DNA from 3 places in the Virgibacillus byunsanensis genome. Region 3 is predicted to be linked to each of the others. Evidence: riboswitches for the same ligand, from Rfam matches in the RefSeq annotation. Region 3 holds a riboswitch; each other region holds the start of a gene.

Region 1 (4,245 bases), on a different contig from region 3:
CCCAATGCCTTGATTCGCACCAAGCCATTCAGAAATTACAGCACCCATCACACTGTAGGTTGCTGAAATTTTCAAGCCGGAAAAAATCGCCGGCATGGCATGCGGTAGCTCTAGCTTACTAAAGATTTGCCGTTTGGATGCACCAGCCATCTGCATATAGTGCACCAAATCCGTACTTGTCTGTCGGAATCCATCCAATGCCGCTATTGAAATTGGGAAAAAGCAAACGAGGGTGATGACTAGTATTTTGGGTAGCACACCAAATCCGAACCAAATCACAAGTAATGGTGCGAGCACAATAATTGGAACGTTTTGCGATAGAATCAACAAGGGATAAAAAGCCTGCCGTACACTTGGTAGTAAATGAAGGATAACCGCAATCAAAATCCCACCACTGACACCACAGATAAAACCGATAATCGATAATTTTATGGTTGAAATGAAATGGTGTTGGAAGTTCCCCCAACTCGCTATCCCCTCTTGTGCTATTTCTGATGGGGCTGGTAGCAGCCATGTCGGGACTGAAAGCAAATTGCTGCTAATTTCCCATATGATAAGTAAAAGGATGATGACCGTTACCGGCCGCCATCCCTGTGCTAGCATTTTTTTCATACTATTAGGGTGCTTTGACTTCCAACGCACCCGCACCTCCATTCAACTTAGCTCCACTCTACTATCTAGAAAAACATACTTTTTAACGGTACTTCTCTGTCAATACATCCATTGATGCGCCATCTGGGTTATAGTAAATCTTCACCTGAGAAATTATACTCGAACTACCTCGTTCAACCATTTTCTGATTCATTTTTTCGATAACCGCCAAAAGCTCTGTTAACTCCCCTTCCATAGTCGTTTCAAGTGGATGTACTTCATACTTGATCCCAGCCTGTTGAATAACTTCAATCGCCGCATCCACATATGGAATGACATCTTCCCCATTCTTTGTCTTGGGAATAATTTGAATACTAACAAGTGCATTTGTCATATTATTTCTCCTCATTATTTTTCTGGTAAAAATTCATTCGTAAATGCTTGCGCTGCATCCAGTTCTTTTTCAAGTAACTCATTTTCATACATCCACTTCGAATAGTTTTCCCAAGTTTGTTGATCCTGGATACCCCATTGTTCGGCATCATCCTGATATTGAGGTGATAACCATGCTTGACTTGCTTCCACTAACTCAGCATCTAAATCCGGTACAGACTCTACTAAAATGGATGCAGCTTCTTCCGGACTCTCAATCGTATATTGATAACCTTTAGAAACAGCTGCCATAAAGGCTTCGACTGTATCTGGATTTTCATCGATCATGCTTTCATTCGTTGTGATAACTGGCGTATAATAGTCGAGATCGTCTGAATAATCGGTTAGATATTGCACGTTAAGCTCAACGTCACGTAATTCTGCTTCCACACCAGTCCATCCATAATAGATCCAAGCAAAGTCAACATCACGTTCGACTGCCGTAAAAAAATCAGTATTTCCCATATTTATAATATTTACATCATTAACATCCGCGCTTTCTTGTTTCATTAAAGAATCAATAACCGCTGCTTCAACTGGGGCACCCCAACCTCCGTAGGTTTTCCCAGCATAATCAGCTGGTGAGGTAATACCTTTATCTACAGGAGAAGCAAACCCAGACGTATTATGTTGAATGATTGCTGCAATGGAGACAATCGGTATATCCTGAATACGTGCTTCTGTGATAGATTCTTGTGCACTAATCCCAAACTCTGCTTGCCCAGATGCCACTACCTGATCAGCACCGGATTCACCAGGTAACGTAATGTCCACCTTTAAGCCTTCCTGTTTAAAATATTCTTCTGCCTGTGCAACATATAACCCTGTGTGGTTCGTATTTGGTGTCCAATCCAATACCAATGTCACTTTTTCTAACTCTTCTTCCTCCTGTGCATTAGAATTATCACCACTAGTTTCTTGATCATTTACACAACCAGCTAGCACGATAACTAACATAACGATGAAAAATAATATTCGTTTCAATTAAATCCCCCTACTTTCTTATTTTATTTAATGGTTCGCTAGAGGAACATACTGCTTAGCGCACGTAAAATATGCCCCAGGCTAAGCCTAGAGCACATATATAGTCACATTCACATTATATATGTTCCCTACGCTGGTTTAAACCAGATCAGGTTCCAAGGGTCTGCATCTCACGGATACCATCTCAACCAGCAACACTGGTCCCCCTACATTCAATACTATTAAACTAATAATACAGTATTAACTTTGACACAGATAGTGCTAAAATTCAAGTGTTTAATGAGAATAAGCGCTCCCAAATATAGTTGACTTTGTTTTTTCATATGATATGCTGAACAGATAATTTCATTAATCGTTTCCGCTAGGGGAGCCTGTTAAAGGCTGAGACTATAAAACCCTTAGAACCTGATCTGGCCAATACCAGCGGAGGGAAGTGGAAAGTCACTTAACCATTCATCCAATCTGTCCATCTCTTTAGATAGCGATAGAATCATAGGATTAATTTATTAACCTTAAAATAGATGAATTTATCTTTAAGTACTTTTCTTTCCTCCTCAATCAGTCGGAAACAAACTAAAGAGGAGGTATTTTGTATGCAATTTACAGACACACTACGAGAGGTAACCAAAAACAGTTGGGAACAAAGCTTAAACCATCCTTTTGTTGTAGGTATGGTAAAAGGAGATTTACCACTGGAAACATTCAAGTATTTTATTCTTCAGGATATTTACTATTTAAAGCATTTTGGAAAAGTACATGCCCTGGCAGCAGCGCAGACAGAAGACTTCCAGATTACTGCCATGCTTGCTGAAAAAGCGAAACTTACAGCAGAGGCAGAACTGACTGTCCATAAAGAACATGCAACTATCTTGAACATTACAGACGAAGAAATAAAGCAGTTCAAACCAGCACCAACTGCATATGCCTATACAGCTCACTTATACCGGGCAGCCCTTTCAGGCAGCCTGGGGCAGACGATTGCTGCACTACTTCCATGCTACTGGCTGTATGCAGATATTGGCAAAACATATCAGGATGCAAAACCAACAGAAAAAATCTACCAAAATTGGATTAGTATGTATGCCAGTGAGTGGTTTCATACATCCACCCAGGATCAAATCGACCTGTTGAATAACATAGCAAAAGATGCGAGTGAACAGGAAAAAGAAAAAATGAAAGAACAATTTATTATTGCAAAAGAGTACGAGCTTGCTTTCTGGGAGATGGCGTACACAAGAGAAGTATGGATGTCAGAACGAAAAAGTAGTACTGGAGTTCCAAGAAAATAATAAAATAAAAATTATAACTTATGCAGTCGACAAGTTTTAAACTTTTCTACCTGCTTAGTAATGCTTGTTGCCATGTTTTTAATGGCGAAAGTCCTATTTTTACTTACTTTTTTAACCTTTAAGCTTTTATATATTTTAAAAGTGCCAAAAACCCACTATCCAAAAGAATAGTGGGTTTTTTGGCAAATTATGCTACTTTAGTGTTATCCTTATCTCCATTGGCGCTGGTTTTCCATCCAATGGTGAATAATGCTGCCAGGATAATTAAGATCAAAGCAGATACAAGCATGTTTGATTCAATTAAGTTGATCAAGTTTCCAAGTACAATACCGACTGCACCAAAGTCTGCATCACCAAACGTTGTACCTTCAAAGCCTAATGACCCTAAGACCGGTAACAGTAATGCAGGTAAAAAGCTAAATAGAACACCATTGGCCATTGCACCAAAGATTGCACCTTTACGGCCTCCGGTTGCATTACCAAACACACCAGCTGCTGCACCTGTGAAAAAGTGAGGAACTAACCCTGGCACTATAACTTAAGGCCAAGAATAGGTAGGAAGAACATACTAATCAATCCGGCAATAAAGCTAAATAGAAAGCCAATTATCACCGCATTTCCAGCAGACGGAATCTAGCTAAAATTATGTTTACGATCATACCAAATAGCATAATCATTGCTGTTTCTGTTCCAAAAGCCTCCTGTGCTAAGGCTACAATTGCTTCATTGTTTGGAATAACCCCATCTACAGCAAAAGCTTTATTAAACATACTGCTAAATTTCCCAAGCGCTTGAACAATTACCGTTGCCCCGGCACCAAGAATCACAAACCCCATTATCGTTTTCAGTGTTCCTGATACGACATCTGCAGTATTCTTTCTTTGAACCAGTAGACCAACTGGCCATTGAAAAAATCGGGAAGAGATTAAATCGAGATGAGAGGGTTAAG
Region 2 (4,245 bases), on a different contig from region 3:
CTCATATGTTCTGCAATCGCTACTCCCGCATCATTTCCGGAATTAATCAACAGACCTTGTATAAGTTTTTTTAAGGGCACTTTTTCCCCTTCTTCTAAATAGACTCTCGTTCCTTCTGTTTCTCTAGCATTACGACTAACTGTGACAACAGAATCTAGTTTACCAGATTCGATTGCAAAGATAGCTGTAGCGATTTTAGTCAAACTAGCTGGGTACATTTGAGCAGTTGCATTTTTTTCATAGAGTGCTGTACCAGAATCGGAATCTATCATGATCGCCGCTTCACTATTTACCAGTGGCGGATTTGTGTCCGGTGAACTTAGGGCTTTTGGCACGAACATTATATTCAGAGCTAGGATTGTTGTAATGATTACTGTCATCTGTTTCACTATTTCACCTGCTTTGATAAAAATTAACTTAGCCGATATTATTCTAATTCAATTATAAATGAATTTTACCCCTAAAAAATATAGATGAATGAATTGTTAATTGCTTGTAACAGGTAAATTTAGGTATTTAATTATAATTTATTATTGTTCATTTTTTCGTCTCATTTTCTCCATAAAAAATGGATACTTTTATTCTATAATCACTATTGTAAAGGTAATAAATAAGAAATTAATTGGAGGGAATAATGATGAAAAAAAGTTTATTATTAACATTATTTTTAAGTTTAATTTTAGTACTTGCAGCGTGTGGCGGAGATGACAGTGGTGCTAACGCAGATACTAAAAAATCAGATAAAGATACTACAGAGCAAAGCGACGACAACAGTTCTTTAGAAGCTGAAGCTAACAACGAAGTTAACATCACAGCAACTAACTTTGATTTAGGCCAAGAAGAATATGTAGTACAATCTGGCGAGGAAGTTACCATAACACTTACAAATGAAGAAGGTCACCACGGTATTAGTATCGATGAATTTGATGTAAAAATCGATGGCGAAGGTCAAGCAACATTTACACCTGAAGAACCAGGGGAATATAAAATCTACTGTAACATCATGTGTGGAGAAGGACATGGCGAAATGGTAACTACATTGGTTGTTGTATAATTACGATAGATAAGAAAAGAGCTGCTCAACTAGGAACAGCTCTTTTTATATTATTAATATCCGTTCGATTAGTCCATTTATACCCTACACCCCATACCGTTTTAACATAATCATCAATTGGAAAGCCTGAATTCCTAATCTTCACCCTCATATTTTGTACATGTGAATCTACTGTTCTACCATCTGTGACTGAATTATAGCCCCATATCAAGTCAATTAATTGCTCTCTAGCAAATACTTGATTCGTATGCTTCATTAAGTGACCCATTATAGTAAATTCTTTAGGTGTTAACTTAATCGCCTTTTTATGGTAAGAACAAACATGTCGATCTTCATCCCATAGTAAACCATTTATTTCAATGTGATTATCGGTTTTTTTCCGGTGTGTCAATATCTCTATTCTAACTAACAATTCTTCTGCACTAAATGGCTTAATAATATAATCATCTGCACCTGATTGTAAGCCTTTAACAATTTTGTCTTGCTGTTCACATGCCGCTACAATCATTATAGGAATATCAGAAACGTCTTTGATTTTACTGCAAAACTTCGATATATTCACTTCCACCATCGTCAGGTCAAGTAAAACTATTTCAAAAATTTCTTCCCTTAACAGGGCTAAAACCTCATATTCTTCTTGAACCTGTTTACAAATGTGTTGCGGATTCAAATACAATGCAGATAAATCTTGTTTACGGTCTTCATTACTACTAATGAATAGTACTTTTTTCAATGAAGCCACCTCCAAATACATTGTTTCTAATTTCAGTATAAGAAGAGCTTACAATCATTTCCGTGACGCAGGTCACATTTTTTAAAGTAAAAATTTTAATATGCTTTACAATGTTTACTATCCTCGTTAAGATAGATGTAGGAAAACTGCATAAAGAATGTTGCACTAGGGGAGCTGTGAAACAACGGCTGAGAAGAACTGTTATGTTCTGACCCTTTGTACCCGAACTAGATAATACTAGCGTGGGGAAGTGCAGTCGTCGTATGGTATCTATACTTTTTAAGCAATCAAAACATACAACCAGACTGCATTCCCCACGGGATGCAGTCTTTTTATATTGAAAATTTTCCATAAAACAGGAGGAGTTTAGTATGACAGAACAAACTTGTGGAACTACAAACATTGCTGGAGTGAGCTTTTCGGTATACCCAATGTGTGACGGCTTTGTAGATATTATTAAAGATGCTTTAAAAGAGGTGGACACATCAAAGGTTTATATGAAAACAGACGATGTCACCACGACGGTTCGCGGAAAGCTCACACATGTATTTGATGTGACAAAAGCTACTTTCATGCATGCTGCCAAGACCGGTGAACATGTAGCATTTCAAGCAACCTACTCATTAGGGTGTCCTGGTGATTCCTCGGGTGATGCTTATATGGCAGAAGATGAACAGACCATTAATACAGAAAAAGTGAAAACAATGAAACAACCGGTAGGTGCAAAATTTTCGCTTTACCCGTTAGGTGGTGGAAATTATATGGATGTTATTTATGAACAAATCGAAGCAATGAAACAACATGTAACTGTTTCTTCTGCTCACTATTCGACTCGTCTAGATGGAGAAGCAGTTTCTATATTCGATGGACTAGAGCGTGTCTTTACAGCAACTGTTGAAGGAGGGTCCAGCCATACGGTTATGACCGTTTCCATTTCAGCAAATAGTCCATCACATAAAGGAGGTGTCTTCAATGAGTAATTGGCGCTTTAAAGAAATCGTTGTTATGGCTGCACTTGCAGTTGTTTTTGGTGTTGTATATTTAGCCTTTTTTCCAGTTGGTAATATCTTAGTTGGCTTCTTTGGTCCAATTGGTTACGATCTCATTTTTGGTATTTGGTTTATCGTTTCCATTATCGCTGCCTATATTATACGAAAACCTGGTGCAGCATTTTTATCCGAAACAATAGCAGCTATGGTCGAAGTCTTACTCGGAAGTGTAGTTGGACCGATGTTAATTATTGTTGGAATGATTCAGGGGATTGGTGCCGAGGCTGCATTTGCGGCAACAAGATGGAAAAATTACTCATTATGGGTATTAATGGGTGCCGGTGTTGGTGCCGCTATAACTAGTTTTGTTTACGGCTATTTCATAAGTGGATTTGCAGCATTAGATAGCGGCTATGTACTAGCGATGTTTATCGTTCGTATGGTAAGCGGTGCATTGATAGCAGGTCTATTAGGTAAAGCATTAAGTGATGGTTTAGCAAGGACAGGTGTCTTATCAAACTTTGCGTTAGGAAAAGAATACCGAAAGATGAAACGTTCAGCATGAATCCATTGATTAAAGTTGACCACCTCTATCTACATTTTGAGAATCAACAAAATAAGAACACCTTGTCAAATGTAAGTTTTCAATTGGAACATAACGAAAGTATGCTTATTCTTGGTCCCAGTGGGTGTGGAAAGAGTACATTAACATTTTGTCTAAACGGGCTTTATCCACGTGAATTAGATGGCGAAATGGGTGGGGATATCTTTATAAATGGTCGAAAAACAACAAACTACCGACCAGGTGAAATTAGCCAGTCTGTTGGAGTTGTTTTTCAGGATCCGGAAACACAGTTTTGTATGCTAACTGTTGAAGATGAGGTGGCATTCGGTTTAGAGAACATTTGTGTTCCCCACGAGGTGATGGATGAAAAGGTTGATGAAGCACTTCGTCTTGTTAATATGCTTTCCTATAAAAGATCAACCATAACTTCCCTTTCCGGAGGTCAAAAACAAAAGCTTGCCCTAGCATGTATTCTAGCTCTAGAGCCGTCACTTCTTATTTTAGATGAACCAACTGCAAACTTAGACCCTATTGCATCAAAGGACTTAATTTCAACTATCCATGCTTTAAAGAATAAAACTAATTGCGCGCTCATTATTATTGAACATCAGTTAGATGGTTGGGTTGAATTAGCTGATAGAAGTCTTCTATTAAATCGGGATGGTGAGGTTTTTTACGATGGTTCATTAAGACATGCAGTTGATTCGATGTTACCGCAAATAGAAGAACAAGGGGTTTGGCTTCCGAAAGTGACACAATATGTTTTAAACCAAAAGGGCTTTCCTAATCAGTTTATCCCTTTAACTATTCAGGAGTTTTTAGACCGCCCTTATCACCTCGATTCATCTGGTTGGGAAACAGTAAAAAATGTACGTCAAACAAATGATATTTTCATAGATGCTTC
Region 3 (4,245 bases):
TCACTCTTACCTTAATTGTTGATAGTTTAACTCCAGTAATAGTTGAAATTTGATCATATGGTACATCGTGAAAAAAATGAAGTACGATAGGAACCCGGTATTTTTCGTCTAACTGGTGAATACATTGAAGCAATAATTCATCTTCTTCATCACGAATAATGCTTTCTTCCACATGATCAGTTGAAGCGTTACATTTCGTCTGATCATTCTTCAAACGAGTAAACTTATTTAACCAACTAGACTGTTTCCTGTGGTAATCCTTTGCTGCATTCCAGGTAATTTTATAAAGCCAGGTAGTGAAAGAAGATTTACCATCAAACTGGTAAAGAAATCGGTATACTCGTATAAAAACCTCTTGTGACACATCGGGTACATCGTGGTAGGGAACTCCAATTTGGAAAGCAAACCGCTCTACTGTCGAACTATAATGATCAATTAGCCCGCTAAACGCTTGTAAATCCCCATTTTTACAAGCCTTAATTAAATCCTGCACGTATTGTCCCCTCCTTAACTCTCTATCAGTGAAACGTAACGATTAATAAAAAGGTTACATTTAAAAATAAGGATGTTTTAGTAAAGATTGTTGTTTTTGTCACAATAAGTATAAACTGCGACGTAACTTTAGGCTTACTTCTAAGAACGCGTGCTATTACCTCCGTCTGGGATCGCTACGGGCGGATGCTTTCCGCGGGCACGGCTTCAGCCTCCGAAGCGGAAAACCACCACTTCGGTGTCTTCAGACACGTGCTGTTCCCGCAGGAGTCACCGCCCTCCGCTCACCCTGACTGGTAAGGGGTTCTATTAATACTAATACAGTCTCACGACAGTAACAGAAATAAAGCGGAGGAAATACACGTAGACTCCTTGAAAATGTAAAGACCACATTTTCTTCATGCGATGTCTAGCTATGTAGCTTTCCTTATCCTGTGGGAGCAGAGGCCTAGCCTGAGACCCCAGAGAGCGTTAGCTCGAGGAGGCTCATCAGCCGCCCACGGAAAGCGAAGTGTATTTCCGTAGCGGTAGGTTAACCGTCACATAAAGTTACGTCGCATTTTACATCAACTATGAAGTAAAAAAAAACAACAATGCGTGCGAAAGTAGCCAAAAATAAAAACATGTAATTTCGTAAGGAAACTACATGCCATTATTTTTCTTTAAGCTCTTCTGCACAACTATTACATAACGAGCTACCATCTTCATGTACACCATCAAAAAAGCCATTCTCACAATAAATATTTTTCCCACAAGTTTCACACTGTCCAATTAATTCCCGCACCATGATCACCTCTTTCATCCAATTATACATTTTTACAAATAAAAAGATAACCTCTCTAATAGAAGAGAAGTTATCTTTGTTGTGAGCGGAAATTGTCATTATGCTGCTTTTAGTAAAGTTCTCGGCTGTTTATGGAACAGGAAGAACACTAAAATTGTACTCAAAATAAATGACGGTAGCATGTAGGAACCATTATAGACTAATGAATAAATCCACACTTCTTGACCTTCAGGTGCAAATTGTCCCCAAAATACGATTCCTGCGTAAAAATGGGCAATGAATCTTAAAGTTGCACCAATTAACACACCTGACATTATATATATAAAGCTTACTTTAGTCTGGCCATTTTTAATTGCTTGTTGTAGTGGTTTAGCAAACAATCCTGCGAAACCTAATACAGTGAATGCAAATCCGTACTCAATGAATCCTTGTAGAGGTGTTAGGATGGATGCCCCAAAGACAATTTGTAACAGTCCCCATAATAATCCAGAAGTTAATCCACCTTTAATTCCCCAACGAAATGCAACAATAAACACTGGAATCATCGCAAAGGATACTGATCCTCCATTTGGCCATATTTTAAACGCTAAAAACGGAATTATATCTAAAACTAAAGCTAATCCAGTAAACATTGCTACTTCAATTAAAAACAATGTTCGTTTCGAACTCATTAAAATTCCTCCCCTTTTTAAAGCAAATTTCTATAATTTTCCACACAAAAAAGCAATGCCAAGGGGAAGCTTCCTGATGGGGAATCCGCTCACATTGCTTTTTATTCCATCAAAAAAGCCACCATCCCTACGCTAGTATTAACTAACAGGTTCAAAGGGTAAGAACTACAAACATGTTCACTCTCAGCCAAATGGCTCCCCCTGTAGGCTTTATTCATATGCTTTTATGTTACGTGTATTATAACGTATTCGCTAGATTTTGGCAATCAAGTCTTATAGAGATAGAAATTCTTCTACATCATTCACACAAAGCTGAATGGCATCTTCCCAGAAATCAGCTTTTGTTAAATCAACATTTAGATGTTTTTCTGCTAACTGTTCCACATTCATTCGTCCGGTATCCCGTAATAATGCGATGTAATCATCTTCAAAGCTACCGCCTTTTTTCTTGGCATGGGCATAAATACCAAGGCTGAACAAATAACCAAATGTATATGGGAAATTATAGAATGGTACCCCAGTAATATGGAAATGAAGTTTTGATGACCAGAAATTTGGGTCATAATCTTCAATGGAATCACTATATGCTTCTTTTTGAGCCTCAACCATTAGTTCATTTAACCGGTCAACAGAGACCATTCCTTGCTTGCGTTCCTCATAAAAGCGTTGTTCAAAAATAAACCGAGCATGAATATTCATAAAGAATGCAACACTACGTTTGATTTTATCTTCCAGTAAGGACATTTTTTCTTCTTTGTTCTCGGCACTTTTAACAGAAGCATCCGAGACAATCATCTCTGCAAAAGTGGAAGCAGTTTCTGCAACATTCATCGCATACCCCTGATTCAATCCATGGACATCATTCATCACATGCTGATGATAAGCATGGCCTAATTCATGGGCCAATGTTGCGATATTAGATGACGTTCCTGAATAGGTCATGAAAATGCGTGTTTGTTCACTTTCAGGAAAGCTTGTACAAAAGCCTCCAGGGCGTTTACCGGCACGATCCTCAGCCTCAATCCACCGTTTGTCAAATGCCATTTGTGCAAAGTCAGCCATTTTTGGACTAAACTCACCAAAGTGATTCACAATAAAATCTGCACCTTCTGAGTAACTATACGTTTTCACTGATTTATTTATTGGTGCTCCAACATCATACATACTCAGTTTTTCCAGTCCTAATAAATCTGCTTTTTTCTGAAGGAAATCAACAAAAGGTTTCTTATTGTTCGAGATAGCAGTCCACATCGCATCTAATGTTTCTTTTTTCATACGGTTGATTGCTAATGGCTCTTTTAACACACTATCCCAGTTACGATGCTTATATGTTTGCAGGCGAAAACCACCTAAATGATTTAACGTCTGTCCAAATAAATCCGCCTTCTCACTCCAAGCTTTATCCAGTTGCTGAGATACATGTTTACGAACCGTACGATCTGGGTTGCTCAATTTATTGGATGCTTGTCCAACCGAGTACGATTTCACTTCACCATCTTCTTCTATTTCCACACTCATATTCCCAACGATTGTATTATACATTTGACCCCAGGCATGATAACCATCAACAGCCAAATCATTAATTAAAACCTCTTCCTCAGATGACAAAAGGTCTTTCGCCTTTTCTCTATCTTCGTTCAGCACAAAATCAACTTTCTTTAAAAGAGGGTGATTTAACAACTGGTTCCACGTCACATCGTCAATGGAAACTAGCTTTTGAACAAAATTCGTTCTTACTGCATCCATCTTTGCTTTCATTTCACTACGTTTACCAACTAATAGGTTCGCTTTTTCATCCTTTACATCTTGTGCAGTTAAACAACTAATGAAAGCAAATGATTCCCTCAACTTTTTCGTCGTACCTTCCAACTGATCGACCACTTTTTTTAATGATTCTGCGTTTGCAGCATCAAAGCTATTTACCGTTACTGTCAATTGCTCCATCTCTTTTTCAATATCTTCAAGATACGTACGGAACTTTGTCGAATTACTACCACCTGGGAAAATAACATCTAAATCCCATGTAGGATTGTACGTTTTTAGCATCAAACCGCTCCTTCTATAATTGGTTAATATAAAGCCATTTATATTATAACGAAAAATGAAAATATTTTCACTGAAAGGAACCTAATTATACCTCTCTTTATCACAGATAAAAGTAACCAAAAACCCTCCCACAACCTATTGAACATGAGAGGGTTTTTTTAAAAATTAATTTGAAAAAGTGGCTCCTGTTGATGGGTGCGCATAAATTTGGACGTCACCGAAATCCCTTGTATGAATTAGATAAACATGGTT

The links. A riboswitch is a leader RNA that binds a small molecule or an ion and turns the genes downstream of it on or off. The one in region 3 is predicted to bind thiamine pyrophosphate.
Region 1: linked by a shared signal. The riboswitch ahead of tenA (thiaminase II) and the one ahead of thiT (energy-coupled thiamine transporter ThiT) in region 3 are both predicted to bind thiamine pyrophosphate.
Region 2: linked by a shared signal. The riboswitch ahead of ACFQ3N_RS07405 (YkoF family thiamine/hydroxymethylpyrimidine-binding protein) and the one ahead of thiT (energy-coupled thiamine transporter ThiT) in region 3 are both predicted to bind thiamine pyrophosphate.

Annotation. Positions count from the first base shown of each region.
Region 1 is NZ_JBHTKJ010000007.1:125,841-130,085, reverse strand. It holds gene ACFQ3N_RS02315 (ABC transporter permease) at 1-612, opposite strand, end outside; gene ACFQ3N_RS02310 (thiamine-binding protein) at 695-985, opposite strand; gene ACFQ3N_RS02305 (ABC transporter substrate-binding protein) at 1,000-2,007, opposite strand; TPP riboswitch at 2,116-2,225, opposite strand; TPP riboswitch at 2,361-2,456, shown strand; gene tenA (thiaminase II) at 2,601-3,296, shown strand; partial or broken gene ACFQ3N_RS02295 (PTS transporter subunit IIC) at 3,484-4,222, opposite strand.
Region 2 is NZ_JBHTKJ010000016.1:22,714-26,958, reverse strand. It holds gene ACFQ3N_RS07420 (D-alanyl-D-alanine carboxypeptidase family protein) at 1-380, opposite strand, end outside; gene ACFQ3N_RS07415 (cytochrome C oxidase subunit II) at 638-1,054, shown strand; gene ACFQ3N_RS07410 (response regulator transcription factor) at 1,080-1,796, opposite strand; TPP riboswitch at 1,945-2,053, shown strand; gene ACFQ3N_RS07405 (YkoF family thiamine/hydroxymethylpyrimidine-binding protein) at 2,159-2,767, shown strand; gene ACFQ3N_RS07400 (ECF transporter S component) at 2,760-3,341, shown strand; gene ACFQ3N_RS07395 (ABC transporter ATP-binding protein) at 3,338-4,245, shown strand, end outside.
Region 3 is NZ_JBHTKJ010000030.1:35,256-39,500, forward strand. It holds gene ACFQ3N_RS11795 (RNA polymerase sigma factor) at 1-493, opposite strand, end outside; gene ACFQ3N_RS11800 (hypothetical protein) at 1,145-1,375, opposite strand; gene thiT (energy-coupled thiamine transporter ThiT) at 1,375-1,947, opposite strand; TPP riboswitch at 2,055-2,159, opposite strand; gene ACFQ3N_RS11810 (M3 family oligoendopeptidase) at 2,221-3,993, opposite strand; gene ACFQ3N_RS11815 (N-acetylmuramoyl-L-alanine amidase) at 4,159-4,245, opposite strand, start outside.